One region of the Kroppenstedtia sanguinis genome, then DNA from elsewhere that is predicted to be linked to it. Evidence: riboswitches for the same ligand, from Rfam matches in the RefSeq annotation. Region 1 holds a riboswitch; each other region holds the start of a gene.

Region 1 (7,912 bases):
CAGCGATCTTGATGCTCGTGGTCCGGGTGTTCCTGTTTGCCCCTTATGAGGTACATGGGGAATCGATGTATCCTACCTTCAAAGGGGAAGAACTGTTAATCGTCAATATGTGGATTTATCACGTGTCCGAACCGGAATATGGAGATATTGTGGTTTTTCACACCGATGAGAATCGGGATTTTATCAAACGGGTCGTCGGAAAACCGGGGGATCGCATCACCTTGGAAGGGGGGCGGGTGATTCGAAACGGCAAACCCCTGACAGAACCATATATTCCCAAGGACTCCTTTGCAGGTCCGCAAGTCAAGAGTCGGATGCCGGAGACGGTCGTTCCAAAGGGGCATCTGTTCGTTCTGGGGGATAATCGGCCTAACAGCCGGGACAGCCGAGACCTTGGGGCGATCAAAGTCTCGGAAGTGGTGGGGCGAGCGGATATAAAAGTGAAGCCTTTGAATGATTTCAAGCTCCTATTCGCTGATCCACAAAACAGCTTGTGATAAAGTGGTTATAGGGAGAGTTGTCGATAAACCAGAAAATGGGTGGTGGAAGGGAGTCGTGTGCTGCCCAAACGATCCCTGGAATAGAGGTAGCGCCCAGGCACTACAATCCAAAGGAGCTGAAGCTCTAGATTAAGGAAGCACCTAGGCACTACAATCCAAAGGAGCTGAAGCTCTAGATTAAGGAAGCACCTAGGCACTACAATCCAAAGGAGCTGAAGCCCTGGAATAAAGGTAGCCATCCGACCCGGCGGAGAGTCTTACAAGAGGGTGCCTGAAGTGTTGTGAAAAAACCCTTGACAGGGAGGGTGGGGTTTCACATGGAGGGATTTTGGATCATCAGAAATTTGATGCCGGAATGTGAAACCTCATCCCGAAAACGCGGGTACCACAACGTTTCTAGGGACAACATTCATTTTGTGTTGCTTCCCTCCTGCCCGCCAATGGTCCGAATTGGAGCGGCATGTCTTCACTTCCTTGTAGGAGGGCACAATCTCCCCACCCTAAAATAGGGCTAATCAACAGGCCTGACCATATACAACGATTTCCGTACAAAAGAGACAGGAGGGAGACCGTGCTTTTTGACAGTCATACCCACTTGAATGATGAACAATTTAACTCAGATCGGGAAGAAGTGATCCGACGGGCCCAGGAGCAGGGAGTCACCCGGATCCTCAATGTCGGTTTTAACCGTGAGACCATTGAAGAGACTTTGAAGCTAGTGGAAACTTATGATTTTATGTATGCAGCTGTAGGCTGGCATCCTGTGGATGCTATTCACTGTACAGAGGAGGATCTGGACTGGATCGAATCCTTAACGAATCATCCCAAGGTCGTGGCACTGGGTGAGATGGGTTTGGACTACCACTGGGACGAATCACCGAAGGGAGTGCAAGAGAGTGTCTTCCGCCAACAGATCCGTCTGGCCCGGGAGCTGGACATGCCCATCATTATCCATAACCGGGAAGCGGATGCGGATGTGATCCAGATCCTGCGGGAGGAAAAGGCGGAAGAGGTGGGCGGAGTCATGCATTGTTTCAGTGGGAACTGGGAGATCGCCAGCCAATGTCTGGATATGAATTTTTATATCGGACTGGGAGGCCCCGTCACCTTTAAAAACGCCAAACTCCCCAAAGAGATCGCCGTCCAGGTTCCCCTGGACCGTCTGGTGGTGGAGACTGATGCTCCATACCTTGCACCGCACCCCTATCGGGGCAAGCGAAACGAGTCCGGCTATGTCCGGCTGGTGGCGGAGAAAATTGCAGAGCTGCGGCAGATGCCTTTGGAAGAACTGGCCCGTCAGACTTTTGCAAACGCCAACCGTCTGTTTCGGATCGAGGATGCAGGCTGAACAACGGGGGTGGGTAATCTCCGTTGTGGTTACATAGGAAAAGGGTGGGAATTATTCAACAGCTATCGGTTAAAGAAGTGATTGTCGTAGAGGGACGGAATGATACAGAAGCTCTCCGTCGGGCAGTTCGTGCAGATACCATTGAGACCCGGGGATCGGCAGTAGGTTCCGATGTGATCGCCGAGGTGAAGCGGGCCCTGGATGCGCGGGGGGTGATTATCCTGACCGATCCCGACGGAGCCGGAGAGCGAATCCGACGCATCGTCTCCCGGGAGGTGCCTGGTTGCAAACATGCCTTCATCTCCCAGGAGGAAGCGAGGGGTGCTCACGGACTCGGAGTGGAACATGCCGCTCCGGAAGTGATTCGTCAGGCGTTGGCAAAGGCTCGTCATGAAGCAGGAGAACCGTTTGCCACCGGCGTTTCCTGGGAAAGATATCGGGAGGCGGGGCTGGTCGGTCATCCAAAATCCCGGCTGCTCCGGGAAAAGCTTGCTGTAGCCCTGGGGATTGGATACGGAAACGCCAAGCAATTCTTTCGCCGTCTTCATCTCTTGCACATCACAGCAAAGGAATTTGAAGAAGCGTTGCACAGAGTGGGAGAGGATGAAGAGGATGGATGAAGTCAGGATTGCGGAACGGACACGCCAATTGTTGGCAGAAAAGGGATTGCGACTGAAGAAAAGCCTGGGTCAGCATTTTCTTACAGATCCCCGGATACTGGATCAGATGATCGAGGCCGCGGGACTAGACCCGGAAGCCGGAGTGTTGGAGATCGGCCCAGGGATCGGGGCCCTGACCGAACGGTTGGCGATGGCAGCCGGTCAGGTGGTCGCAGTGGAATTGGATGATCGGCTGATTCCGGTTCTCAGCAGTCTGTTCTCAGAACAACCTCATGTCCATATCCTTCACGGCGATGTGATGAATTTGGATCTGACCAGGCTGTTGCGGGATTACCTGGGGGACTGCCATCGGATCAGTGTAGTGGCCAACCTTCCCTATTATGTCACGACTCCGATCCTGATGCGGTTGTTGGAGGAAAAACTTCCGCTGGATCGGATCGTGATCATGATTCAAAAAGAGGTGGCAGAACGTCTCACCGCTTCCCCTGGAAGCAAAGCCTACGGTTCGATTACGGTTGCCGCTCGGTATTATGCGGAAACGGAATGGGTTACCAAGGTCCCGGCCCATGTTTTTGTCCCCCGCCCCCAAGTGGATTCCGCTGTGATCCAACTGAAGATCCGTGAGCAACCACCAGTGGAAGTTCGGGATGAAGCTTTGTTATTCCGTGTGATCCGGGCGGCTTTCGGCCAGCGGCGCAAGACACTCCTAAATGCCCTGAGTACAGGAGCTGTGCTTGGACAGGAAAAAGCGATTCTCTCTCGGGTGTTGCTGGAGGCGGGGATTGACCCCAAGCGGCGAGGAGAAACCCTATCGCTGGAGGAATTTGCTTTCTTAAGCAACCGACTGGATGAAGTGACGGGGAACTGAACCCACAGGGGAAAACTAGCCGGCAACGCCCGGAACTTCGGAGGCGAATGGAAGTTGCAGTTCTATCATCCACGCAGGGGTCGGATCCGTCTGGAGCAAATGATCTCCGAGATTTATGCCTATATCGATGAAGATCGAAATGCCATTTATAAAATGGTGATCGGGACAGACTCCCAGACCGATCACAAAGAGACACTGTTCGTAACCGCCATCATTATACACCGGGTGGGAAAAGGAGCTCTCTTTTTCTACTCCAAAAAGAAAAGTCGCCCTTTGCTGGATCTCCGTTATCGGATCTACAAAGAGACGGAGTACAGCCTGGATCTGATGGAACGATTGAAAGAAGAAGGTTTTCTGGGGGCTTCTCTGGAGTTGCCGGTGGAAGTTCACCTGGATGTGGGGCGGAAGGGAGAGACCCGAAAACTGATTCAGGAGGTAGTGGGTTGGGTCACCTCGGTGGGATATACCGCCAAGATCAAGCCTGACGCCTACGCCGCTAGCTCTGTGGCGGATCGTTTTACCAAATGAAGCGGTTCAGCGAAGGTTTGTCGATCATGACAAAGTTTTGTCGGGAAGGAACTTTTATTGACAATTACCGGTTTTACCCGTTGACATAGGGCTTAGACCCTTGCTATAATTCACGTTTTGACAATTGCACCTGACTCATGGTATAATCTCTGTGAGTGAGGTGGTCGAGCTAAATGGGTAGGAATGCGCTGTCTGAAATAAAACGGACCTTGGATGGCTATATCGGTCAAAAAATCCGGTTGAAAGCCAACAGTGGACGTCGCAAAACGATTGAACGCAGCGGGGTGCTCGAAGAGACATACCCTTCCGTGTTTATCGTCAAACTGGACGAGGATCAACACTCCTTTGAACGCGTTTCTTACAGTTACGCCGACATCCTGACAGAGACGGTGGAATTGACCGTTTTCCAAGATGAAGGACAAGTCCCCGTTAAATATGTGAAAGATCCCCAACAACAATAATATCTGATATAAATCCGGGCTGACTCATGGCTTGCATGAGTTTCTCATAATCCGATCCCACAGGGTTCGGATTTTTTGTTTACATCTGCTCCGTTTTTCGATATGATGGGGTTGTACATCTTCGGAAACTCAATATGTTGTGTTTATGGGATGCAGGTGCTTCCTTTGGGAAGCTGAAAAGGGAATTCGGTGTAAAGCCGGAGCTGTCCCCGCAACTGTAAATGTGGACGAAACGGTGTGACCACTGCCCTGTCGGGTCCCTGAGGGGGCTGACTGGGCGGGAAGGACCGGACTAGGGTGAAGCATGAGCCAGTAGACCTGCCTGCGTTGTCCTGTATGTTTCCAGTCTTCGGGGGTTGGGACTTGGAAACGGCGGATTCGGTCAAAGAAGACTGATCAGGGGCTTCTGCTGTAAGCCTGCTTATTTCGCCGTGTTCCAAACCTACCAACACCTGGAATAAGGGTGTTTTTTTATTTGCCCTGGAAGAGCTCCCTAGAAGTGTTACCAAAGGATTTGATTCCAACGCTTCTGGCGGAAGATCACTCCAGAGGAAGGCGGAGATGAAATGATCGGAACGCTGTTGTCGACAGAAACGATTCCCCGTGACAGGCAGGCCATGGAAAATTTTCTCCAACCTTTGGTGAGCGACTTTCCCAAACTGGATCTTCAAGAGTACATCGCTCAACAGTTGCGCTCCTTTCGGGAAGGAGATTCTGCGGATCAAATTTCTGACCGGATGATCCTAGACGCCTTGGAACGGGTCAGCAGTGAGGAACCAGATTGGACTTTTGTAGCCTCGCGGATCTATTTGGCGCGGCTTTACGAGGAGGCCTCGCGCCATCCATTCCGTCAAGGGGAACCCTACGGAGATTTTTATGAGTTAATCCAAGTGCTGACAAAATCCAGCGTCTACTCTCCTTTACTGTTGGAAGGCTATACTCGAGGGGAAATCGAGGAATTGGCGACGATCATCCGTCCGGAGCGGGATCGTCTGTTCACCTATGCGGGACTGAGAACCTTGGCTGACCGTTACTTGGCCCGCTCCCAGGCAGGAGAATTGTACGAGCTTCCCCAGGAGCGATTTCTTATCATCGCGATGGTGCTGATGTCCCAGGAAGAAAGAGAGCATCGGATGCATTGGGTACGGGAAGCCTACTGGGCTCTCTCCCATCTGTATATGACTGTAGCCACACCTACCCTGTCCAATGCCGGCAAAAATTTTGGCCAATTATCTTCCTGTTTTGTGGACACGGTGGATGACAGTCTACAGGGGATTTATGACAGCAACACCGATGTGGCCAAGGTTTCCAAAGGAGGAGGGGGTCTGGGTGTCTACCTGGGCAAAATCCGGTCCCGTGGGAGCGATATCAAAGGATACAAAGGGATCAGCTCAGGGGTAATCCCTTGGATGAAACAATTGAACAACACCGCGGTAAGTGTGGATCAGTTGGGACAACGAAAAGGGTCGATCGCGGTCTACCTGGATATCTGGCATCAAGATATTCTCTCCTTTCTCGATGCCAAGCTGAACAATGGAGATGAACGGCTGCGGACCCATGATCTCTTCACCGGCGTGTGTATTCCTGACCTTTTTATGGAGGCAGTGGAGGCCCGGGAAGATTGGCATCTGTTTGATCCGCACCAAGTCCGAAGGGTGATGGGCTGGTCGCTGGAAGATTTTTATGATGAGGAACCGGGAGAAGGCAGTTTCCGGGAGAGATACGCAGCCTGTGTACAGCATCCGGGTTTGGACCGGACTACGGTCCCGGCAATTGAATTGATGAAGCGGATCATGGTTTCCCAGTTGGAAACAGGTACGCCCTATATGTTTTATCGAGATGAAGCGAACCGCAAAAACCCCAACAGTCATGCTGGGCTGGTCTACTGCTCCAACTTGTGTACTGAGATCATGCAGAATATGAGTCCGACACTGTTGCGGGAGGAGCGCGTGGAAGACGGGAAGATCCTGATCACCAAGGAACCCGGCGATTTTGTTGTCTGTAACCTCTCCTCCATCAATCTGGGGCGGGCGGTGACTGACGGAGTGTTGAAACGATTGATTCCGGTTCAGGTGCGGATGTTGGACAATGTGATCGATCTGAACACGATCGAAGTTCCCCAGGCGAGAATCACTAACCAAAAATATCGGGCGATCGGATTAGGTACCTTTGGATGGCATCATTTGTTGGCTCTCAAAGGGATCCGCTGGGAATCGGAGGAGGCGGTCCACTATGGGGAAGAGCTATACGGAGAGATCGCTCAGCTCACGATTCGAGCCTCCATGGAATTGGCCCGGGAGAAAGGTGCTTATTCGCTCTTTGAAGGGAGCGACTGGCAGACCGGAGCCTATTTTGCAAAAAGGGGATTGCAGGAGGAGCCCTGGCGCAGCTTGGCGGAGGAGGTCCGCCGTTATGGACTGCGCAACGCTTGGCTGATGGCGGTGGCTCCCAATGCGAGCACTTCTCTGATCGCTGGTAGTACCGCTTCCATCGATCCTGTGTTTCGCCGGGAATACAGCGAAGAGAAGAAAAATTACAAAATACCGGTTACTGCGCCGGATCTCACCCCGGAGACCAGCTGGTATTATAAACCGGCCCATGAGATGGACCAACGCTGGAGCCTACGACAGGCAGCGGCCCGTCAACGCTATATCGATCAGTCTCAATCCCTGAATCTGTATGTGCGTCATGACATCAAAGCCCGAGATCTGCTGGATCTGCACCTGACCGCCTGGAAGTTGGGTCTGAAAACCACCTACTACTTACGGTCCACAGCGACGGATTATGTAGACGATTGTGAGAGCTGTTCCAGCTGAGGAGGGAAAAACCATGAAAAAACGTAAACTGTATGATCCGATCGCACCCAATGCCAGCACTGGGATCATCAATGGGCAATCTTCCAATGTATTGAACTGGGATGATTGCCGCTTCCCTTGGGCGTATCCTCTGTACAAGAACATGCTGTCCAATTTTTGGACTCCTTTTGAAATCAATATGTCGGAAGACATCAAACAGTGGGGGCGATTAACGGAAGAAGAACAAGTCGCCTTTAAAAAAATCATCGGACTGCTGGCTTTTCTCGACTCGATCCAGACCGATTATTCATCAAGGGTGGCCGATTATTTGACTGATTCCAGTCTGTCGGCCTTGATGACGGTGCTTTCTTTTCAGGAAGTCGTCCATAACCAATCTTATTCCTATGTCCTTTCCTCCCTTGTAAACCGGCAGGAACAAGAAGAGGTGTTTGAATACTGGAAGCACGATCAAGTCCTACGGGAACGGAATGAATTTATTGTGGATGGGTATCAGGATTTTGTGGATAATCCTGAACCGCTCACATTACTCCGTTCTATCGTTTTTGATGTGATTCTGGAGGGGCTCAACTTTTATTCTGGGTTCACCTTTTTCTACAATCTGGCCCGTCACCAGAAGATGGTTTCCACCTCCACCATGATCAACTATATCAACCGGGATGAGCAACTTCACGTCCGACTGTTTGTTCAGATTTACCAGCAACTGTTACAGGAGTTTCCCGAATTGGACACGGAGGAAAGCCGGAACTTTGTGACCGAAGCTTTTCGGCGGGC
Region 2 (7,912 bases), on a different contig from region 1:
GGTTGTTGGGAGGTAATCACATGGAATATACCGTGCACAAGTTGGCTCGGTTGGCCGGAATCAGTACCCGCACGCTCCGGTACTATGATGAGGTGGATCTTCTGAAGCCGGCCAGAATCAACTCATCGGGTTACCGGATCTACGGCCGGGCGGAAGTGGATCGATTGCAGCAAATTCTGTTCTACAAAGAGTTGGGGTTGCATCTGGATCTAATCAAAAAAATCGTGACGGATCCTTCCTTCGACAGAGTGGAAGCTCTACGAGAACATCGTGAACAACTCCTCGACAAAAGAAGGCGATTGGATCGATTGATCGCCAATGTGAAAAAAACCATTGCTTCCATAGAGGGGAGAATTAGCATGGTCGATGAAGAGAAGTTTGAAGGGTTTAAGCAAGGGATGATCGATGAGAATGAGAAGAGGTATGGCCAGGAGATTCGTGAGCAGTATGGTGAGGATCGGATCAATGAAGCCAATGCTAAGTTGAAAAATATGACCCAAGGGGAATACGAAGAGGTAACACGATTGGAAAAACAAGTGCTGGCTACTTTGGCGGTGGCTTTCAAAACGGGGGACCCTGCCGGTGAACTCGCCCAACAAGCGGCGGATGTCCACAAACAGTGGCTCACCTATTACTGGAGTGAGTACAGCCAAGAAGCTCATGCAGGCCTGGCCCAAATGTATGTGGAGGATGAACGGTTTAAGGCGTACTATGATGAACAGCAACCGGGTATGGCGGAATTTCTGCGAGATGCGATCCAGGTTTATACAGGCTTGAAGGGAGCGTAATAACAAAAGAGGGGCGACAAACCCCTCTTTTGTGTCATTCCAATGAATCATAGCTTTTAATGACGGCCGTGGCCATTTCCAATACCCGTTGTCGAAGGAATACAGGTTCTAGCACGATCATCCGTTCACCCCAGCCCAGAATCGTTTCGGTAGCTTCTTGTTCTGTGTCAAAGGAGAGGGTGATCGGAACCCACCCATCTGAGGAAGGTGAACCGATCTGCGAAGGAAGCGAGGAGCGAATTTGAGACGAGGTAGGATCGAAGGATGTCCCTTCACCTGCACTTCTACATGAGGCAGCGCTTCCAAAAACGCTTGGGTGGACATCTTCCAATACTGGGCTAAATCGAAGGAATCCGGCCGGCTGAATCTTTCTTCTCTCCACTCAACGGATTGAATTCGTGAGACTCTGTAATTGCGAACTTCTCCCTCAGCAACGGCAACTAGATACCAGACGCTTCCTTTGGCCACTAGACCGAGGGGTTCGATCAAACGCGTTACGGATTGACCATCTGCCCGTTCATAGCAGATCAAAATCTTGTTCTCGTTCCAGATGGCTGCTTGCAAGGTTTTAAAGGAGGCGATCTTTTCCTGGGAGGGCTTCCAAGTACTCGTGTCGATATGGATGCGTTGCTGGATTTCTTTTGCGCTGTTGCGATCCGCTCTCGGAAGAGAGGCTAACAATTTGTTTCTCGCATCTTCAGCGGTACGGTTTAGCCCCAGGTCATTTAACAAATGATCAGAGGGAGAAATCAATAATGCCCGTAGTTCCGATGCTTTCAGACCGGTCAGGTGGGTTCGGTAACCCTCCAGCAGACGCCAACCGCCACCTACTCCCCGTTCAGCTGAGACAGGTATACCAGCTCCACTAAGTGCTTCCATATCCCTGTGGATGGTTCGCTGGGAGACTTCCAGCCGTTCTGACAGCCATTTCGCGGTCAGCCGCCCGTGTACCTACAACAACAACAGAATGGATACCAAACGATCCGCCCGCATATAGCACTCCTTTCTGTGAAAATCATCGATAAATAAGACAATGGATGTCATGTATCGTCTTGTATGCTTACCTTATCAAAGGAGAGAGAGGATGAGAAACATGAGATCCTTGGAAGGAAAAATCGCTTTAGTTACCGGGGCCAGCCGAGGGGCGGGACGAGGCATTGCGGTGGAGTTGGGGAAAGCGGGGGCCACTCTTTATATTACAGGAAGAAGCCTTCAAGGGAAGGCAACAAAGGATCGGCCAGGCACACTGGATGAAACCCTTTCTCAAATTCAAGCTTGTGGAGGGGTGGGGGTGGCGATCCGTTGTGATCATACTCGGGATGAAGAGATAGAGGCGTTGATTGCCCGGATTCAAGACGAACAGGGGCGCCTGGATATCTTGGTCAACAATGTATGGGGCGGGAATGAGCTTGCGATTAAAAATGAACCGTTTTGGGAGTTGTCCCTGGATCATTGGGATCACATGTTTACTGCCGGAGTGCGGGCGCAACTGGTAACCAACCGTTTTGCTATCCCTTTGATACGAGAACAGAAAGCAGGGGTGATCTTGCACACGACTTTTTGGGATGAGTATAAGTACACCGGCCACTTTTATTATGATTTGGCCAAAAGTACCTTGAACCGGATGGCTTACGGGTTATCTATCGAGTTGAAACAGGACGGAATCGCGGTACTGGCAGTCTCCCCTGGCTGGATGCGGACGGAATTGGTACTGCAACATTTCGGCACCGATGAAAATCATTGGCGTGAAGTGGAGGCATTGCAACAGACGGAATCCCCTCATTACGTGGGACGTGGGATCTGCGCCTTGGTAGCGGATCCCGATGTGCTTCAAAAAAGCGGACGAGTGTGGCCGGTGGGGCAGTTAGCCAGAGAATACGGGTTCACGGATATCGATGGTCGGCAGGTTCCGGTCTTTCGCATCCCTGATCCTGATGGGGATTGAACTGATCTAGAGGGATCTACGACGTGCACAAACCGGTTCCTTTATGTGAGGGAGCCGGTTAACTTATGCCGAAAGATATTTAGAAGTGTTATGATTACCTTTCCTTTAGGTCCCTGTATAGCTTGGGGGAGTGAAGCGATCCTAGGCACGACTTTATCCTGAGGATATGACGACTTTTTCACAATGCTTCTAGGAGAAGACGATGCATTGTGAAAGCAATTCGAATAGTTTTCTAACATCCCCTAAGTTTCTAAACGGGGGATATATTTCTGCAAGAAGGTACACTGAAAACATTGAGCTAAGTGCAGAATTATATCTCCAGGGATCCTTCCTACTTAAGCAACCCAATTTAGAACCGGATCCAGATCATATCGCCACGAATCTCATTGTTATACAATTTTGCACTATCGATTGAAAATAAAGGTTTAAGATAAAAAACCAAACCAGTTTGTATAACAAACATCATATTTAGTAAAACGGTAGGATCTTTTGTCTGGAGAAAAGATTTACGTTAACAACGCAAGTACTTCGAAGCATGTGAGGTAACATCAAACCGGAATCCCCCGTTGATCACAACGGAGGATTCCAATACCGAATCTATGACTCATATAATGAGGGGTAGGTACGGGGATTAGTAGCTCCTTCTACTCAATTGTCAACTTATTTTTGAGCGATTTCCGCATGTTCCTTGCGTAGCTGGCGGGCGGCTTCCACTAGGTTACGGAGAGAGGAGACCGCTTCCTCCCGGGTACGGGTCTTCAGACCACAGTCGGGATTAACCCAGAGCTGGGAAGGGTTGAGAACACGCAAAGCCCGGTGCATCAGGCGGGTCATCTCTTCCCTATTCGGTATGCGAGGGCTGTGGATGTCATAGACGCCAGGTCCGATTTCTCGTTCATAGTGCACTTCTTCAAAGGCTTGGATCAAATCTCCATGACTGCGTGAAGTTTCGATGGAGATGACATCGGCGTCCAATTCCTGGATGGCGTCTAGAATGTCGTGGAATTCACTGTAACACATATGGGTATGAACCTGAGTAGCTGGATGGGCTCCTGCGGTCGCCAGACGAAAAGCGGCAACGGCCCATTCCAGGTATGCATCCCGTTCCTTCGCTTTTAAGGGCAACCCTTCCCGAAGAGCGGGTTCATCCATCTGGATGACGGAGATACCTGACTCCTCCAGTTGTTTCACTTCTTCCCGAAGAGCGAGTGCGATCTGTCGAGCGACCTGGGGCCGGGGGAGGTCCTCCCGCACAAAGGACCAGTTGAGAATGGTGATCGGTCCGGTCAGCATGCCTTTGACAGGCTTGGAGGTCAAGCTTTGAGCGTATACGACTTCCTTCAAGGTCATCGGTTTCCGGTAGACAACATCTCCGAACAGAATAGGGGGTTTGACGCAACGCGATCCGTAGGACTGTACCCAACCCTGACGGGTGACGACAAATCCCTCCAGCTTTTCCCCGAAATACTCTACCATGTCGGTACGTTCAAATTCTCCGTGCACCAGCACATCGAGGCCGATTTCCTCCTGAACATGGATCCATTTCCGGATCTCTTGCTGAATAAACTCCCGATAACTTTCATCGGATTGCTTCCCTTGTTTCCAAGCCCGGCGGTTTCTGCGAACCTCATCGCTCTGGGGCAGACTGCCGATGGTGGTGGTGGGGAACAGGGGAAGAGTCAAGCGTTGTGCCTGGATCGTTTTCCGTTCTGAGTAGGGAGCTAAACGGCGAGTATCCTGGTCTGTGATCCGATCTGTGGCTTCTTGCACATCTTTCCGAGTACGCCAAGGAGAATGGGCCAACTCCTCTAAGGCCGAATGAGAAGCAGCCAGTTTCTCTGAGAACTTTTCTGCACCCTCTACCAGCGCATGAGTCAGCAAGACGATTTCTTCTAACTTTTCTTCTGCAAAGGAGAGAGAATGTTTCAGCACCGACGGCAATTCTGTTTCCTGTTTCACTGAGAGAGGAATATGAAGCAAACTGCAGGAAGGTTGAATCCACCACCCACTACAGGCGGCCTGCTGGGTCCATTCATCCTGCAAAAACTCCAATTCCTGCAGCAGATCGGCACGCCAGATGTTGCGGCCGTCTAGAATTCCGATTCCGAGTACTTTTTCTTCCGGGAATCCGTGTTGAGAGAGGGATTTTAGGTTTTCTTCCCGTCCTGCTTGGAAGTCGAGGCCGATTCCTGCGACGGGAAAGGAAAGGGTTCGTTTATAGTGTTCCAAGGAGCCAAAATAGGTCTGTAGCATGATACGAATCCCAGGCGCCGCTTGATTCAATTTTTCATACACGGCGGCCACCATTTCATGTTCTTCCTGGGAATGGGGGAGGACGAGAGCAGGTTCATCCAGTTGTACCCACTGTACCCCTTCGCACTCCAGTTCGATTAGGATCTGTGCGTAGAGAGGTGTTAACTGTTCCAAAATGGTCGGCAATTTTTCCGAGGGGAAGCCTTTGGATAGTTTGGTAAAGGTATAGGGACCGATGAGAACAGGTTTTCCTTCAATCCCCAAACATTTATTCGCTTCTCGATAAGCTTCCAGAGGGCGGTTTTCCAGTAATACCGGTTCAGTATCCTTTTCCCATTCCGGAACGATATAGTGATAGTTGGTGTTGAACCACTTGGTCATCTCACAGGCTGCATTCTCCCCGTCTCCCCGGGCCATGGCGAAGTACGTATGCAGGGGCACAGGGCCTTCTCCGTGTCCAAAGCGGCGGGGAACCAGGCCAAACATGACGGCCATGTCCAACATGTGATCATAACATGTAAAGTCTCCAACAGGGATCCGTGAAAGTCCAGCTTCTTGTTGTTGGCGCCAGCTTTCTAAACGGAGCTGTTTCATCTCTGCGATCAGATCGTTTTCTTCCAATTTTCCTGCCCAGTGGTTCTCCAAAGCTTTTTTCCATTCCCGCTGGGCTCCGATGCGAGGGAAACCTAAATTGCTGCTCTCGATGTTCAATGCGGCCACGCCTCCTTATAGCAATAAAAAAAGCATTCCACGACATCCAGACAAGTGGAAATGCTTAGCCAGGCCGCATGTTTCTCCGGCGGTACATTCCAACACCTCCCTATCTCCCGTAGGTCGAACAGTGTTTTCGGAACAGGCAGGTCTCCTGGCTCCGGGATCCATGCCCCATCTGCCTTCCCGATCGCCAATGGATCAGTGGCTTGTCAGATGGGACTCTTCCGTTACAGTGGCGGGACCGCGCCGGATTTTCACCGGCTTCCCTTTTCAACCCTCTCCCTTCGGAAAAGGGTACCTGTTCCCATGTAATTCATTTTGGTGAAAGAGTCCATGCTTTCAGACTTGGGGATACATTCTCATGAATAAGTATGAAAGTCAAGATCAAAAATCCGTGGGTCGAAGGGAATCATGCATCGTTTCGACACTTCTAAATAAACCCTTGCGACAAGCGGAAGCTTATGGATACATAAAGCTTAATCTCCAATAAGAAAAACCAGTTTGTAATACAAACTAACATAACATCCATTATTAGATAAAAATCACTTCCGAAGAATAGAGAAAGGAAAACAATAGAGGGTCATCAAAGTATAAACCCACCATACTTTAGCAGCGTTGAAGAGGGACGACAATCGGTTTTTTTATGCAAAAACGGAGACGTATTGAATATGACTGTCACAAAGAAAAACAACCGGATTTCAACACCGGTTGTTTTTCTTTGTTTTCACTGTTTTCCCCCTGGATTTCAGGTACAATTGAAAGGAGCTGCTTCATTGGTGGCGGAAGCCTGCGGTTGCTGACGGTGCAAAAGCCAGGCGGGACGGCCAAAGTAAATGAACAGAATTAGCAAGGTGATGAGAGCCACCAGGTACTTACTCCAATGTGGCCACGGAGCAGGGGTGATAAACCCTTCGATCAGGGCAGCCACGATAAACATCGGGATCACACCCAGGATCAGTTGGACCGTCACTTTCCCCTCTCCTTTGAAAGCCTCCATACGGGTTCGTTCCCCAGGGACCCAGAAGGCATAGGCGAGAGACATTCCCGCAGCACCAGCGATGAAAATAGCGGTCAGCTCAATCACCCCGTGGGGCCAGATAAAAGCCCAAAAGGCGTAGGCTTCCCCGGCCCGATGGAAGAGGGCGGCGATCGCTCCGATCAGGAGTCCGTTTGAAAACAACACCCATAGAGTACCCACACCCAAAAGGGCTCCCAATGCAAAGCAAAGGAAAGCCACTTGAATGTTATTGGTCATAATCGTGCTGGAGGCGATGGCATGATTCCATTGTTCGCTGGATTGCAAGGCATGGGGGTTGATATCCACCCCCTGCGGGAGAAAAGCCGCCGCATACGCGGGATTTAGCCAGGTAAAGCCAAAGGCGAGCCCAGCGCCTGCCACAAACAGCAGGAGTGCGACCAAGAAAAAGGGGATCCGCTCATGAAACAATGCTGGAAAGCGACGGGTGAAAAAACGAAGCCCCTCTCTTAAATCCCCTTTTCCTTGGGTGGCATAGATCGCTTCGTGAGCTTGTGCCGCCAATCCATTCAGATAATCTGTCACAGTATGGTCGGGGAAATAGGTCTGCGCATAAGCGAGATGTGAGGTGACTCGGCGGTATGTATGTCCCAATTCATTCAATTCTTTGCGACGAGCCTGACGGGAGCGAAATATTCGGATCAGTTCTTCCAAACGATCCCAGTCTGGCTGATGTTTACGTATAAAATAGGGCAGACGGTAAGCGGATGACCTTGACATTGCGATGTAATCACCTCCATGAATGAATTGTATCACGAAGTTTGTTGGAAAGGAGAGAGGTCGATGGAAAACCGGGTCACCGTGACAACTCCTGAACATGTGAAGCTGGAGTTTACAACAGCGGGGCTGGGGAGTCGGGCACTCTCCCTATTGCTGGACTGGCTGATCCTTGGGTTTGTTCAATCCATCCTCGCTTTCTTTGGAGTCTTGTTTTTTGTCGCCTCGGCCAATCTGAATAGTCCCTTTTGGGCTTCGGTGATGATGGCAATTTTTCTGTTTCTGCTCTTTTTCATTCCCTTGTGTTACTATGTCCTCACGGAATATTTCATGAATGGACAAACAGTAGGGAAACGGGTTGTCGGATTACGGGTGGTGACAGATCGCGGGGTGGCTCCGGGGTTCTTGGCAATATTTCTGCGGAATCTGTTGCGAGTGGTGGACAGTCTGCCCTTTTCC
Region 3 (7,912 bases), on a different contig from region 1:
CCGGCCATTCAGAGATGAGATGCTTCGGATTTTCCTAAATGGAGCGGAATCGGATAGAATAGAACGGGAAGCCAATGAAAGGGGAGAGTTTATTTGGATGTGATGGATGCCATTCGGTCCCGGAGGAGTATTGGTAAAGTGAGTGAAACCATGCCGGACCCACAACTGATCGAAAAAGTGCTGGAAGCGGCTCGTTGGGCTCCCAACCATCATATGACCCAACCTTGGAAATTCTTTGTATTGACCGGAGATGCCCGGGTGAGGTTGGGAAAAGTGCTGAGCGAGATCAAAGCGGAGGGGTGGACGGAAGAGGAGCGAGAAGCACAAGCTGAAAGTTTGCAACGAGAGGAACGGAAGCCCTTGAGGGCACCTGTAGTTATCGCTACAGCTGTCCATCCTTCCGAGGATCCAAAGGTAGAGGAAATCGAAGAGATCTGCGCCGTGGCCGCCGGGGTTCAGAATGGGCTACTTACTGCTCATGCTCTGGGGTTGGGAGCGATCTGGCGTACAGGTAAGCCGACTTACCACCCAAGGATGAAGGAGTTTTTTCAACTAGGGGAAAGAGAAACCTTGCTCGGGTTTTTGTACATCGGTTACCCCTCCATTCTTCCCAAGGAACGCCCTCGGGCTCCCATGGAGGAGAAAGTGGAATGGTGGGATCAGTAATGTTCCATCCTTTTTAGGGAAAACCTCCTGTCACCGGTTCCCGGTTGTGCGATCTGCCTGAAAGGGAGAGGGAGAACATGATATGGATCTTGATTGCCGTCATCGGCTACCTGATCGGTTCACTCCCTGCCTTCGCTCTGTTTCAAAGCCGGGGAGCGCCCGGGGTGACTCATCTTTCCCCTGGTGGGTTCCGTCCGGGAAAAGGTCTGCGGGATGGCATGATCTTCGCAGGATTGCAAATAGGGAAAGGGGCGTTGGCTACCCTGATCGGGTTATTGCTGGCAGGGTGGTCGGGAGGTGCACTGGCAGCCGCGGCAGCTGTGCTGGGGGATCTGTTTCCCCTGTTTCGGCCCGTCCACAGCGGGGGAGTGGCCGTCGCTGCAGGGGGCTTGCTGATCCTGAGTCCGCTGTTGCTAGCAGTGGGGTTGGGCATCTATTTGCTGACTCTTTTTCTCACCCGTTATTTTTCCGTCTCTGTACTTTTTGCTTCCATCGGGGTTATCCTCTTTTCCCTTGTTTTATTTCCGGGGTTGTATGTGGTGCTGGTGGTATTGTTTGCAGGGGGCTTGATTCTGTTACGAAGGAAAGGGCGTCCGGATCGCTGGCGCTACTGGAGTTTTCGCCACAAGCGATGAAAAATACCTATGTCAAAGCCGCTGACGAAGGCTACTCCGTCAGCGGCTTCGATTTTTTGTTGTTCGTTTTTCAAACCGCCACTTCCACTTTATATCCGCTGAACTTGCGGATATTGATCACTCCGCTATCCAGTATGAGATATTGGGCCTTGGCTCCGAGGAGTTTGCCCTGGATCTGATCCACTTTGTCCAGGTTCAGGGGCTTGACCTTTTCCGGGAATTCCAGACAAGGGTAATGAAAGGTCAGCGGTTCTCGATCCCCCTGATAGTATCCTCGGTACTCTTCCGGGATTTTTTCCTCCATATCGGCACGTACCTCCAGCAGATCTCGGTCGGCGATCTCATTTTTGAGCATCCGTCGCCAGTTGGTCTTGTCCTTGATAAATTGCGCCAAGACCATCTCGAGCTCGCCTGCGGTTTTGCGGTCGGGAACCTCAGCGATGGGAACCGCTGTCACGGCTCCTTGGTCGATCCATCGTTTCGGCATGTTGGTTTTCCGGGTAATTCCCACTTTGACGTCATCACTGATCGCCAGATAGACGATATGAGGTTGCATGCAATGGCGTTCGCCAAAGGCAGGATCCCGACAGGTGCCCAGGTGAAAGTGGCACTGGTGAGGCTTCACAATACATAAGTCATTCTCTGCTCGGTCCCGGAAGCAAGGATAGCAGGAACCGCTGTTAAAAGTCTTTTTGATCTTTCGTCCACAGTATATACAAGCTTTTTCTCCCAAAAAGCGGATCTCCAGTTCTTCCCCTAGCAATTCGTTGATGGGTAGCTTCTGATCGGAAAAAGGCCAGAAGTAGGTAATCGGATCTGTATGCTGATGGATCAACGGCTGGACATAGCCGGTCAACTGCATAGATGAACACACTCCTTTTTCAAAACCGTGAAAAGGCCGGGCCCAAATCTATGAACATGGGTTCTAAATTCATTATGTCATATGGGATTCTTTCACGAAAGATAGGTTTCAAAGCTTCCTTGCGGCTTCTGCAGGTGAGCAATATAAAACCTTCCGGCTCAGGCGTGTTGATTAGCCATATTTTGGGTGGGGAGATCGTGTTCACCCACGCGACCGTTGCCATCCGGCAAGGAAGTGAAAACTGGCCGCTCCAAATCTGACCATCGGGCAGGGGCAAAGCTTTACGGAAGCAACACAGGGAAGAGGTTGCCCCTAAACGCCCTCCCTCCAGATTCTCCGCTGGGTAGGATGGCTACCTTTATTCCAGGGCTTCAGCCCATCGAGATTGTAGTGCCTGTGGCGCAAAGGTCGCTTTGGCAGCACACGACTCCCTTCCGCTGCCCATTTTCTGGTTAATCAACAGCCCTGCTTCCGGCTATATTCTCTCGATTTGGATTGATTTACAATAGAGTCGGTAACGGATTATACACCATATGGAAATTAAGCTTTGGATTGGAAGGGATGATATGAAAAATTCCTTGTTACGATCAGGAGAGTGCCCACCTGAAAGCCGCCGCCGAGGAATTGGAGCAACAGGGGAAGCTCTCCAATTCCACAGCTTTAACTAAAAAAATCGATCAGAGGGTTGAGATGATGAAAAAATACCGAATCAAGCAATATCAGTACCTGGAGAACCGGGTGGAAAAGGTTCTGGAGAATGCTGAAAAGAAACGGGATGAAAATCTGGAGAAGTAGGACGGATTGGAGGGAGCTGAAACCTCTGATATAGGAACTTCGTTATAATAATTGAAAGTGGCAGCGTCCTAAAGGATTAGGATTTGCATCTTGCAGAGTGGCTAGCCAATCCCCTTTTTTCATTGATTGACATATATTTTTACATGGGTTATAGTTTTGAAGAAACGATTTCGAAGGTTGAAAATGATGTCTTTGCAAGATGAAAAACCATTGCAATCCTCTTTTTAATTGATAAGAATTAGTTTAACCCCCTTGAGACGAAAAGGCCGACCCATATTGGTCGGCCTTTTCGTCTTGAAAAAATTCAGCTGAAAATTTTTTGCAGGAGCCGGGGCCGCCTCGATGGCTTCCATCAGTTGTAGAGTAGTCCCTTCGGGGTGGAAGTTAGAATCATTGTGAAACCCCATCATTTAACCAGGCGTGTGGATTAAACATATTTTGGGTAGGAAATAAGGTCGGGAGGGGGGGACGGTGAACAGCCTTTGCACCCATAGGGCACAAGTCTCGCCAGGGTCGCTTTCCGCTCCCGGGTCTCGCTATGCGTTCTTTGCAAGAGATCGTAACCGTCCTACCCACCCGGTCCCCTCATACATCAGACTTCTTCACGGGCCAGGTCGCTTGGGTAGCCGACTTCCTTCTGCTGTTCAACTTTGGTTCATCAACTTTTTCTGTCCATCTGAGGCGGTGCGGCAGGGATGTCCGCATCTGTCCTCCCTTTGCCAATTTGTTACCAGTTTTTTTCTTTGCAGGCCGCTGGCAGTCCCTATAATTGAACCAGTTCTCAGTTTCATTATATAATGGGATCACAAGTCGATAGGATGAAAAGGTCTCCCCGTCACCACGGAGAACGGGGAGTGAAAAGGGAAGGCCGGTGAGATTCCGGTGCGGTCCCGCCACTGTATTTGGGGAGCGAAGCCGCAGGATGCCACTGTTCTACAGAACGGGAAGGTGCGGCGGAGTGAGGATCCATAAGCCAGGAGACCTGCCTTTTCATCTGGGAAACTTGCGATCTCCTTCGAGGCTGAGGAGAGCAACTGCCCGGATCCTGGGATCGTTTTTTTTGATTCGGTCAGGAACCCCTGTGCCTCACGGCAAGTGGGGTTTTTCTTTTTGCCTCGGGAAAAACGGTGAATGGGAGCGGATGAGATGAAAAGATGGACGCGAATTTCTGCAATTGGATTATCCCTGCTGCTCGTGTTTGCGATGGTCGCCTGTGCGCCCACTCCAAATGCACCTGCTGACAACGAGGATTCCGGAAAGCAGGAAGCCGGTTTTCCAGTCACCTTGACAGATGGCACGGACACCCAGGTGACCGTAAAAAAAGAACCCAAACGGATCATATCCTTGATTCCCAGCATGACGGAGACGGCATACGCCTTGGGATTGGAGGACCGGATGGTGGGGGTGACGACCAATGATGATTATCCCGCCGAGGTCAAAAAGGTGGAAAAAGTGGGTGATATGAAGATCGACACGGAGAAGGTGCTCTCCTTGAAACCGGATCTGGTTCTGGCTTCAGAGGGTCTGAACGGGAAGGAGACCGTGGACAAGCTCCGCAAGCTGGGATTGACAGTCATCGCCTATGAACCTGAGAATCTGGAGGGTGTGTTCCAACAGATTCAGGATGTGGGGAAAGCGACAGGTGCCGGGAAAAAGTCGGATGAGCTGATCTCCAAGATGAAGAAAGAGGAACAGCAAGCGAAAAAGATCGCTGCCAAGGTACCAAGGGACAAACAGGCCAAGGTATGGATCGAAGTCTCTTCCGATCTATTTACTGCCGGAGAGGGCACTTTCATGGATGAACTGATCACACTGGCTGGTGGGAAAAACGTGGCGAAGGGAGAGAAAGGCTGGTTCCAAGCCTCCTCGGAGAATGTGGTCAAATGGAATCCCGATGTGATCCTCTACACCCATTCAGATAAAGAGGAGAAAATCGCAGCCCGGGGCGGCTGGAAAAGTATCCAGGCTATAAAGGAAGACCGGGTAGAACAGCTGGATAGCAATATCGTCAGTCGCCCCGGACCGAGAATCACCCAAGGGTTGCTCCAGATTTCCGAGGCGATCTACCCTGAAATATATGCCGAAACAGTCAAATGAAGCGATGGGGTTGGTTCTCACGGTTCCTGGTTTGGTCACTCGCTTTGAGCCTTCTGCTATTGATGGCGATGGGTGCGGCGGTCTCTTGGGGCAGTGCGGAGCTGGGATGGGAAGAACTCTGGCGAACCGTGGAGGATAAGTGGACGGGAGAGAAAACCGTGGATCCGGCGACTGAGGCGATCCTCTGGCAAATTCGTCTCCCCCGGGTGATTCTCTCCGCCCTGGTGGGGATGGCCTTGGCAGGAGCAGGGGTGGTGTTTCAGGGATTGTTGCGCAACCCTCTCGCCGACCCCTATATCCTTGGGGTCTCCTCCGGTGCTGCCCTGGGGGCGGCGATCGCCATCTTTACTGGTGCCGGCGTGGCCTGGTTGGGGGGATGGACGGTGCCGGTCTGGGCCTTTCTCTTCGCCACGGCGGCTCTCATCCTCGTCATTGGACTGGCGGGCAGAGGGATGAGTCGATCAACCCTGATCCTGTCCGGCGTGGTGATCCAGGCCTTTTTCGGTGCGATGCTAACCTTTATAATCGGGATCTCTTCAGCAGAAGAGTTGCAACGGATCCAGTTTTGGATCATGGGAAGTGTGGCTGCCCGGGAGTGGCACCATATCTATGTCGTGCTCCCTTTTTTGATTTCCGGGCTGCTTTTGATTTGGCTGATGGCGCGCCCCCTAAACTTGTTTTCCCTGGGAGAGCGGTCTGCCGCTCACCTGGGTGTCCCCGTCCGTCGGACTCGGCTGGTGCTGTTGCTTTCGGCCACCTTGATGACGGCAGCCGCTGTTTCTGTCTCCGGCACGATCGGATTTGTGGGGTTGATTATTCCTCACATCATGCGCCGAATCGTGGGTCCGGATCATCGGGTGTTGATCCCCGCCGCCGTATTGGCGGGAGGACTCTTCCTCGTCGGGGCAGATACCGTGGCCCGGACTGTGATGGAGCCTCGGGAGCTGCCCATCGGGGTGGTAACCGCCCTCGTCGGTGCACCGTTTTTTGCTTGGCAGCTAAAGCGCAGACACGAATATCCATGAGTGACTGGGAGCGATTGGGGATAAGGGGTAGATGGAGATGCTGATTGCAGAGGGTTTGCATAAATCTTATCCAAACCGGAAGGTCTTGCGCGGGGTAAATCTTGCGGTGTCCCCTGGGGAGATGTTGGGAGTGCTCGGTCCGAACGGTAGCGGAAAGACCACACTGATCCGGTTGTTGACCGGGGAGGAGCCTTTCGATGAGGGGGAAGTTTGGCTGGATGGGCGCCCCCTGTCCGCTTGGTCTCAGCGGGAGAAGGCCAAACGATTGGCCGTTCTTCCCCAGGAAGGGCTGCCTTCGGTTCCTTTCACGGTCAAAGAAGTGGTGGAGATGGGACGTCATCCCCATCAGGGTTTTTGGCCCTGGGAGGGAGAAGGGGATCAGCAAGTGGTGGAGAAGGTATTGCAGGAAACCGGCCTGGAGGCGGATGGCGATCGACAGGTGGATCAGTTGAGTGGAGGGGAACGGCAACGGGTGGCGATTGCCAAGGCGATGGCACAACGCCCCCGCGTGTTGATCCTGGATGAACCGACCACCTTCCTCGATATCGCCCATCAGTTGGGGATGCTGGACTGGATCCGGTCCTGGAGTCAGAAGGAGGGGGTGGCGGTCCTAATCGTCCTCCATGATCTCAACTTGGCGGCTCTTTATTGCGATCGGCTCCTGATGTTAAAAGGGGGCGTCTGTTTTGTACAGGGAACGCCCTCCGACGTATTGACTCCCGATCGGATCCGGGAAGTATACGGGGTGGAACCCGTTCTCACCCAACACCCGATCACCCATGCACCTCAGGTTTTGCTCCAACCAGGAGAGGAGATCCAACCGTCCTGAAATCGGCAGGATCGTTTCTGTTGTGATCACGGGAGACTCAAACCGAGGAGGAATGAAATATGAAACTATATACCCGGACCGGGGATGAGGGGAAAACCGGTGTGATCGGAGGCAGGGTGGATAAGGATGATATCCGGGTGGAGGCTTATGGCACCCTGGATGAGGTGAATGCCTTTGTTGGAGAAGCGATCAGCCGCCTGGATTCCGAGGCGTATGGGGATCTGATCGCCGAACTGACAGAGATTCAGCATGAGCTGTTTGATGCGGGGGGAGATCTGGCCCAGGCGGGCAGAAAGCGGAATTATAAAGTGAGCGGAGAGAGTGTAACTCGTCTGGAAGAGTGGATCGATCGCTATGAGCAGGAGACGCCGGAAATCCGCAGGTTTATTCTGCCTGGGGGAAGCCCGGCAGCGGCGGTGTTGCACATCTGCCGGGTACTCACCCGGAGAGCGGAACGGCGGGTGGTCACCCTCACTGGAGAACAGGAGACCAATGAAGAGGTTCGCCGCTACCTGAACCGCCTGTCGGATTATTTCTTTGCGATCGCCCGTGTGGTCAACGTTCGAAAAGGGATCGGTGACGTGGAATACAAACGGGGAGGCCAGGTCTTTAAGTAATCGGCTTCCATCGGGTATACTAGGGCATGTCTGGTAATGCAAGATTTAAGAAAAGACGGTGCCCACCGGTTGGATAGGACAGATCTCCCGACAGTGGAGTGAAAATATCGGAGGGCGGATGAGGTTTCACAGAGTCCTGTTGATTAGCCATATATGAGGTGGAAATCAGGTCGGGATGGTGGGAGGGTGAAGAGTCTTTGCACCCATAGGGCACAAGTCTCGCCAGGGTCGCTTTCCGCTCCCGGGTCTCGCTATGCGTTCTTTGCAAGAGATCGTAGCCGTCCCACCCTCCCCGTCCCCTCAAGCCATATTTACGATGGGGGCAATGGGAAGAGCGAAAGGATCCTTTCGTTCTTATCATCCACTTTATGGTTAAACAACAGCCC
Region 4 (7,912 bases), on a different contig from region 1:
ATTTTTTGAGTGAAAAAGGGAAACGTACGGAGATGTTCGCCCGCTTTTCAACGGTTGCCGGCGAATTGGGTTCAGCGGATACGGTACGTGACCCACGGGGTTTTGCCTTGAAGTTTTACACCGATGAAGGGAACTACGATCTGGTGGGTAACAATACCCCGATCTTTTTTATCCGTGATGCGATCAAGTTTCCCGATTTCATTCATACCCAAAAACGTCATCCCCAGACCGGTTTGAAAGATCCGAATATGGTTTGGGATTTCTGGTCCTTGTCACCGGAATCACTGCACCAGATCACTTACCTGCACGGAGACCGCGGCATTCCCGCCACATACCGTCATATGAACGGATATGGCAGCCATACTTTTAAATGGGTTAATGATCAAGGTGAGCCATTCTGGGTGAAGTATCACTTCATCAGTGACCAAGGGGTAAAAGGGCTCGACGTGGATTTGGCCGCAAAACTGGCAGGTGAACAACCGGATTATCACCGGGCAGACCTTTTCCATGCGATCGAAGAAGGAAATTATCCCTCCTGGACGCTGTATGTTCAGATCATCCCTTACGAAGACTATAAAACTTACAAGTGGGATCTGTTTGATGTGACCAAGACCGTATCGAAAAAAGATTATCCGCGGATTGAAGTGGGGAAAATGGTCCTCAATCGCAATCCGGAAAACCACTTTGCCGAAGTGGAACAATCCGCTTTTACACCAGGCAATCTCGTTCCCGGAATCGAAGTCTCCCCGGACAAGATGCTGCAAGGTCGGATCTTCAGCTATGGAGATACCCATCGTTACCGTCTAGGTGTAAATCATCAACAGATTCCTGTCAACCGCCCGAAAGCCGGTATTCATAACATGCAGCGTGACGGCTATATGACGGTGAACGGAAACGATGGCGGTAAACCCAATTATGAACCCAACAGCTTAAATGGTCCTATCGAGGATCGCAATCAGAATATGACTCCCTTTGAGTTAAATGGCGAAGCGGACAGTGTCGCTTATAACAGCGACGATCATTACACCCAAGCCGGGGATCTCTATCGTTTAATGAGCAAAGACGAGCGGGAACGCTTGGTGAAAAATTTCGCAGATCATATGAGACCAGTTCAAAGAGATGAGATCAAACTTCGCCAAATCGGCCATTTCTACAAGGCAGATCCGGAATGGGGAGAGAGAGTCGCTGAACAGCTGGGCTTGTCAGTTCCAGCGGGAGTGAAGTGAATTCGTGTCAGAGGATAAAAGCCGGTTGGATCCGAGAAGGATCAACCGGCTTTTTTCATGCCTTTATTCAAGGGAGTGTAGACTAGCCGTGTTGCGGGCGGGGTGATCGTGGTCACCCACGCGACCCTATCCTCCCCCAAGGAAATGGAGAGGGTCGGATTCGGAGCAGACCATGGGGAATGCGCAGGATGTGTGATGCTCTCACTCTGCGCACTTTTGCTACACTGGTAGTGTAATGATAGCTAAACACATCATTCTGACAATGTTAATTTAGAGGGAGAGGGGCAGGGATCGGGTGGCTTTAAGCGAATATAAAATTGAAAAATCATTTTGGAGAGGGTGAACATCGTGGAATGGATCATTGTGGGAATCGTTATCCTTTTAATTTTGATCGTCAACTTACCGGGGATCTTCCGGGGAAAGAGTTCAAGAAGTCAAAGCAGCGGTTTTACCGATTCAGGGTCGGGCCCTAGTTTTTGGTCAGGTGATAGCCAATCTGGCAGCGACGGTTGCAGTGACGGAGGTGGTGGAGGTGGTGACGGAGGCGGGTGCGATTAAGAGATGAGATCAGATAGGTGATATTTTTCGGATCCCCTGAGAAAGGAGGGAGTTTCCTGCTTTTTTCATAAACCCCATGATGAAATGGTGCTCTGTTGAATTGGGAGTGGGCTTCCGGTCTTCCTTTCTACCAATCTTTACAGGATCTTTGATTTTTAATATAGTTGGCATAACTGATAGATTCCCAGACCGGGAATACACGGAGGAACAGAGCTTTGGATTATCATGGGTCATCTTTTCGATCCCGTAAGGAAAGGCAGAGGCAAGAGCGGCGAAAAAAACAGCTGCCCATTGGGCTTGTGCTGATCTTCACCCTCATCACCGGGATCTCATTATGGTTGTCCGGTATGTACCAAGGGGCAGATTCGTCTCATGCAGAGGGGAAAAAGGAGGAGAAAGAACCGATCGAATCAGGTCAAAAGGCGGCAACCGAGAAAAAGTCTCCTCCCAAAGAAACGGAGAAAATCAAGGTGGATACCCACCCCACCAGTCCCACCGTCTTAGTCAACCAGACTCACCCTTTACCCGATGGCTACACTCCACCGGATTTGGTGGTTCCTGATGTTCCCTTTCCCTTTCATGAAGATCTGCCTAAAAAACAGTTACGCCGGGAAGCGGGGAAAGCATTGGAACAACTCTTTGCCGAAGCAGAGAAGCAGGGATTGAAGTTATATGCCCAATCGGGGTACCGATCCTACGAGCGACAGAAAGAGCTGTTTGCTTTTAAAGGAAACCGGAAGGGAGGCGCAGCCAAACAGGTGAGTGCCCGTCCCGGTACCAGTGAACATCAGACCGGGTTGGCTATGGATATCACATGCAGTGATGTGGACTTTAAGTTAGAAGAATCCTTTGCGCAAACCAAGGAAGGGCGCTGGGTGGCAAAACACGCCCATCAATACGGTTTTATTATCCGGTATCCCAAGGGAAAGGAAGAGATCACTGGATTTACCTATGAACCTTGGCACTTGCGCTATGTGGGGAAGAAGCTGGCCACTGAACTGCAGAGCAAGGATTGGACCTTGGAAGAGTACTACGGGAGATTCGCTACGGAAGTGGATCCTGAGAAAAAGGGATCAGATGGATAAAAGAGCCGATCATCGGCTCTTTTTTAGGTTGGGGTTTATGCGAATCATGATATAATTAAGAAGGGTACTACAATGATGTGAATTTAAACCAATCGCATATTTGTTAGGTACAGGTGTCGATCGGTCAGGATCCGATCGGCTGAAAAGGGAAGACCGGTGCAAATCCGGCGCGGTCCCGCCACTGTGAATGGGAGCCTCCTGCCATATGCCACTGTCGAAAGACGGGAAGGCGCGGGAGGTGATGAACATGAGCCAGGAGACCTGCCTGTTCCGACGACACAGGATTCCTACGCGGATAGGAGGTGTTGACTGGAGCCGACATATGCCTCTGTACAGGCATGCTAGTGGCGGGATTCCACATCAACGACACTCCGCAGGGAACGGGGTGTTTTTTTGTGCCTGATTATCAAAGGAAGGATGAAAGAGATGTACCTCTTCCAAAAGTGGTTATCTACTGTCTTCGCCTTGATTCTCTTCCTGACGGCTTTTCCTGTTGCGGTTCTTGGCGAGACTCTTCCTGTAGTCCCAGGGGAAACTGGGGAACAAGCGGCAGACATGGTTCAGCTGTCGGTTACCGGAGACGACCACCGGGAAATGTACCCTGCAACGCCAGTGGAGATCGAAGCGGATGAGACGGCTTTCAGCGTCTTACTGAAAACCCTGGGTCCGGAACAGATGACCTACACGGGTTCTGGAAGTAGCCTCTATGTTCGTGCCATCGGCGATCTGGCCGAATTTGATCGCGGGCCACTCAGTGGCTGGATGTTTCGGGTGAACGGAGAGTTCCCTGCCCACAGTGCTGGCAGTCATCCGGTGAAGAACGGGGATGTAGTGGAGTGGGTCTATACCACCGACGGGGGCGAGGATGTAGGGCTCCCTCTTTCCCGTACAGATGGGGAGGGGAACAACCGACTCCGGGAGGCACCGAAGGCTCCGCCGTCGGGGACTGAACCCGACGCACCGGTGAAATCCAAACCCCGATCCGATGGAGCCAGTAATCTCCCCAGGGAAAAGGCATTCGGAGAGAGCCGCCGCACTCTGGGAACCCAGGAGCACTCCGGCAAAGAAGTGCAGGCGACCACTTCCGCAAAGACCGCTTCAGTAAAAAAACGAGATCTGACCCAAGCGGTGGCGGATGTAGCCGGCTGGATTTCAGCTGAGGGCTCCGGTTCCGACTGGCAGGCTCTTGGCTTGTTTCAGGCAGTAGAAAAGGTCCCGGTGAACTACCTGGAAAATACGATTCGTCATATCGTGGAGAATGAAGGAGAATTCCGCAAAGTAACCGATGTGGAACGGTTGGTGCTGGGGATTCGTGCTGGCGGCGGGGACCCCCGAAGTATAGATAAGTATAATTTGATCGAAAAAATCTGTAACCATAAGGGCATGTTGACTCAAGGAAGCAACGGTGTGATCTTCGCTCTGATCGCCTTGGACTCTGCACGTTATTTCGTACCCGATGGGGCAGAGTGGAACCGGGAAGGACTACTGAACTGGCTGTTAGAAAACCAGAACCGGGACGGCAGTTGGGCTTTGGTGGTCGGGTCCTCAGGAGATGTGGATCTCACCGCCATGGCGCTGGCAGCGTTGGCTCCCTATGATGGAGGAGCGGTAGATCAGGCTAAGCAAAGAGGATTTGGGTGGTTGTCTGCTCAGCAGACAGAGAGCGGGGGATTTCGTTCCTGGGGAGTGGAAAACAGCGAAAGTGCTTCACAGGTGATCATCGCCCTCACTTCCAATGGGATGGATCCCCACAGCAACGCTTTTACCAAATCCGGTGGAAATGTGGTGGAAAATCTGCTGTCCTATCAACAGAAGGATGGAGGATTTGCCCATGTCGGGGAGGAAAAATCCAATGATATGGCCAGTGAACAAGCGTTACTCGCCCTGACTTCTTATCGCAATTTTCTGGAAGGGAAACCTCGGATTTATGACCTGGGGGATATCAACGCTTCGCCGGGAGAGGGAAAAAATCCGGATGTGAAGCCGGCTCCCGAGGGGGAGAAAAAAGAAAAACCCTCACCGTCGCGCACTGGAAGTGGGGTGGTGGAACCCTCCCGGACCCTTCCGACTAGCCCGCTTCTCGCCATCGGTGGAGGGCCAGCGGAGGAAATAGATCTGCGTCCTGCCTTGGACTCCGGCCCCTCTATGGAGCGCTCAGGCGTCACTCCAACCTCCTCCAGGCAGGAGAATCCGGCAAAAGCAGGCCCAGAGGATGAGTCCACCACTCTGCAGGCCCTTGCAGCCCCCGCGCCAGAAGATCCGGGTGCTTCCGAAACTGTTTCCTCCTCTCATCGCGGCTATGTCATGATCCTCCTCGGGGTGCTGTGTGCCTTCGTCGGTGCTGGATTCTACCTGTATGAACGAAGGAGGAAATGGCAGTGAGGAAAAAACTTTCCCTTCTGCTCATCGCCATCGGCCTTCTGCTAGGTGGTGCCGGAGGCTGGGAAGCTTATAGCACTGCCCGAACCTCGGAGGCTCATTTGGCGGATGACTCCTCCAGGGAAAGCCAAGCTGATTTGGCACAAGGGAATTCGGATAGGAAAGAGTCGCAGGAATCATCTTCGGAAGGGTCGGAATCGAAGGCCTCCGCCGAGAAAGAAAAACAGAAAAAAGAAGCGATCTCTAGCGGAGAGAGCAAGTCTGATTCCGGGAAGGTGGAAGCGGATCCTTCTACCAGCAACGATGGCAGGGATACACAGAAAACCTCCTCCGGCTCTTCTGGTAGCGCTAAGGGTGCAAAGGGGAGAGCCCCCCAGTCGACGTCAACCATCTCTATCACTGGGGATCGTGGAGCTCGGATTTTGCCGGCCACCCGCGTGGAAATTCGAAAAGGGGATACGGTTTACGATGTTTTGCTCCGGGTGACCCGCCAACAGGGGATTCAGATGGAGGCCCGGGGTTCGGGAAAGACGCTGTATGTGGAGGGAATTAACAATCTCTATGAGTTTGACGGTGGCCCGGAGAGCGGATGGATGTACCAGGTGAATGGGGTGTTTCCTAACTACAGTGCGGGGGTGTACGATCTTCGCCATGGCGATCGGATTGAGTGGCGGTATACCCGGGATCTGGGACGGGATATTGGAGCGTCTTTTTAGATGAATCGGGGATTTCGCGATCTGCACCCCGTGGTGACCTTCCTTTACTATGCCGGGGTACTGCTTCTATTGTTGCTGATGTTTCACCCTTTATTTATCCTGTCTGCCTGGATTCTCCTGTTTGCTGTGAATTTGCTGTATGACGGGGGGAAGGAATTGCTTCGGTGGAAAGGTGTGATGGGGATGACCGCCGGGCTGGTTCTGGTGGTCAATCCCCTGATCTCCCAACGAGGGTCCCATATCCTATGGGAGGGGAGCTCTCATCGGATTACATGGGAAGCAGTCTTATATGGGGGGATGATGGCGGGGATCATTCTTTGCGTCATAGCAGTCTTTTCTTCTTATCAGCAGGTGATCCCCTCGGATAAATTTCTCTATCTTTTTTCTCGTCTGTTACCCCAGTGGGCGTTGCTGACGGTGTTGGCACTCCGGTTTGTTCCCTTGTTGCGGGAGAGGCTGGATGAGATCGGGAGGGTCCATCGGTCCCGGGAGGATGAAATTCCGAAACTATCTCTGCGGGAACGATTGCGCCGATCGATGAAGCGGTTGGAAGTGTTACTCACTTGGTCTTTGGAAGAGGGATTGCAGACGGCGGACTCGATGAAGGCCCGCGGCTACGGGATTGGGAGACGCTCCTCCTACTCCCCTTACCGGTGGCGTTCCAAAGACGGGGTGGCTCTTCTCTTTCTGGTCATCGCAGGGGGGGCTTGTCTGTATGGTTGGAGTCAGGGGTTGGGGATTTTGACCATCTATCCTGTGCTGGAATCCCTGGAATTGACGGATGGGGGATGGGCACTTCTGGGAGGATACCTCGCTTTTTTTGGTTTTCCTGTCTTGGTGGAACTAGGGGGAATCATTCGTGAATGATCTGCACTGTGTCCAGGTCGGTTTCAACTATCCGGAGACGTCTTCTCCTGCCTTGCAAGATATCTCTCTTTCCATCCCACCTGGTGAGTTTGTCCTCCTCTGCGGTCCGTCAGGGGGTGGAAAGACCACCTGGCTTCGAATGATCAAGAGGGAGTTGCGTCCCGCCGGTCAAATGACGGGCGAGATTCGATACGGGGGGATCCCGTTGCAGGATCTTCCGGCACATCGGGCAGCCGGCGAGATCGGGATGGTGTTTCAACATCCTGAACATCAGATCGTAATGGAAAACGCCTTGCAAGAGTTGGTTTTCGGTATGGAAAATCTGGGGTTTTCCTCTGATCTGATGCGCCGACGGGTAGCAGAGACCAGCGCTTATCTAGGTTTGGAAAAAATCTTGTCTCGGCGCACGGAATCCTTATCCGGTGGGCAAAAACAGTTGCTAAATTTGGCCTCGGTTCTGGCCTTGCGCCCCCGGCTGTTATTGTTGGATGAACCGACAGGTCACTTGGACCCAGTCGCTGCCGTTCGCTTTCTGCACACCGTGAAACGGTTGAACGAAGAGACCGGCATGACGGTGATTTTCACCGAACATCGCTTGGAAGAGGCGTATCCTCTGGCGGATCGGGTACTGGTGATGAATCAGGGGAGGCTTTGTTTCAACGGATCTCCCCGGGAAGGGATCCGCTGGATGAAGGCGGCGGGGCCAGGTTATCAGGAGTTGATCCCTGCGGTGCCGGCTCTGGTTTTGCAGGCGGAGAGGGCTAAAGGGGATTCCCTGCCATTAACGGTGAGGGAAGGGAGGGAGTGGCTACGGAAGAGGGGAGAGATACATCCCTTGTCTTCCGCCCATCCCGATGGACTCTATGGGGAGCCTATCAGCCCCCCTCGATTATCCCTGCGACAGGTGGATTTTGGGTATACGCCCGAGGAAGCGGTGCTGAAACAGACCACCTTCGATGTTTTTTCCGGAGAGTGTGTGGCGATCTTCGGCGGAAATGGTTCAGGTAAGTCCACGTTGTTACAGGTGATGGCTGGACTGTTACATCCGAATACTGGATCGATCCGATATCAGGGAAAGAAA

Evidence for each region. A riboswitch is a leader RNA that binds a small molecule or an ion and turns the genes downstream of it on or off. The one in region 1 is predicted to bind cobalamin.
Region 2: linked by a shared signal. The riboswitch ahead of metE (5-methyltetrahydropteroyltriglutamate--homocysteine S-methyltransferase) and the one ahead of JOD24_RS10180 (ribonucleoside-diphosphate reductase subunit alpha) in region 1 are both predicted to bind cobalamin.
Region 3: linked by a shared signal. The riboswitch ahead of JOD24_RS02290 (ABC transporter substrate-binding protein) and the one ahead of JOD24_RS10180 (ribonucleoside-diphosphate reductase subunit alpha) in region 1 are both predicted to bind cobalamin.
Region 4: linked by a shared signal. The riboswitch ahead of JOD24_RS03315 (DUF4430 domain-containing protein) and the one ahead of JOD24_RS10180 (ribonucleoside-diphosphate reductase subunit alpha) in region 1 are both predicted to bind cobalamin.

What each region holds. Positions count from the first base shown of each region.
Region 1 is NZ_JBNPXF010000015.1:15,176-23,087, forward strand. Features, by position in the region: gene lepB (signal peptidase I) at 1-497, shown strand, start outside; gene JOD24_RS10155 (TatD family hydrolase) at 1,072-1,848, shown strand; gene rnmV (ribonuclease M5) at 1,872-2,468, shown strand; gene rsmA (16S rRNA (adenine(1518)-N(6)/adenine(1519)-N(6))-dimethyltransferase RsmA) at 2,452-3,336, shown strand; gene JOD24_RS10170 (ribonuclease H-like YkuK family protein) at 3,391-3,864, shown strand; gene veg (biofilm formation stimulator Veg) at 4,038-4,325, shown strand; cobalamin riboswitch at 4,463-4,665, shown strand; gene JOD24_RS10180 (ribonucleoside-diphosphate reductase subunit alpha) at 4,892-7,141, shown strand; gene JOD24_RS10185 (ribonucleotide-diphosphate reductase subunit beta) at 7,155-7,912, shown strand, end outside.
Region 2 is NZ_JBNPXF010000006.1:55,286-63,197, reverse strand. Features, by position in the region: gene JOD24_RS05350 (MerR family transcriptional regulator) at 21-788, shown strand; gene JOD24_RS05345 (WCX domain-containing protein) at 823-972, opposite strand; gene JOD24_RS05340 (helix-turn-helix transcriptional regulator) at 906-1,679, opposite strand; gene JOD24_RS05335 (SDR family NAD(P)-dependent oxidoreductase) at 1,882-2,733, shown strand; gene metE (5-methyltetrahydropteroyltriglutamate--homocysteine S-methyltransferase) at 3,394-5,706, opposite strand; cobalamin riboswitch at 5,825-6,017, opposite strand; gene JOD24_RS05325 (stage II sporulation protein M) at 6,446-7,456, opposite strand; gene JOD24_RS05320 (RDD family protein) at 7,520-7,912, shown strand, end outside.
Region 3 is NZ_JBNPXF010000002.1:127,485-135,396, reverse strand. Features, by position in the region: gene JOD24_RS02310 (YkvI family membrane protein) at 1-18, shown strand, start outside; gene JOD24_RS02305 (nitroreductase family protein) at 103-666, shown strand; gene JOD24_RS02300 (glycerol-3-phosphate acyltransferase) at 744-1,301, shown strand; gene JOD24_RS02295 (DUF2797 domain-containing protein) at 1,372-2,163, opposite strand; cobalamin riboswitch at 3,766-3,962, shown strand; gene JOD24_RS02290 (ABC transporter substrate-binding protein) at 4,105-5,055, shown strand; gene JOD24_RS02285 (FecCD family ABC transporter permease) at 5,100-6,080, shown strand; gene JOD24_RS02280 (heme ABC transporter ATP-binding protein) at 6,118-6,909, shown strand; gene JOD24_RS02275 (cob(I)yrinic acid a,c-diamide adenosyltransferase) at 6,969-7,526, shown strand.
Region 4 is NZ_JBNPXF010000003.1:160,263-168,174, forward strand. Features, by position in the region: gene JOD24_RS03305 (catalase) at 1-1,226, shown strand, start outside; gene JOD24_RS03310 (M15 family metallopeptidase) at 2,000-2,869, shown strand; cobalamin riboswitch at 2,964-3,152, shown strand; gene JOD24_RS03315 (DUF4430 domain-containing protein) at 3,287-5,251, shown strand; gene JOD24_RS03320 (DUF4430 domain-containing protein) at 5,248-5,964, shown strand; gene JOD24_RS03325 (energy-coupling factor transporter transmembrane component T) at 5,965-6,831, shown strand; gene JOD24_RS03330 (ABC transporter ATP-binding protein) at 6,824-7,912, shown strand, end outside.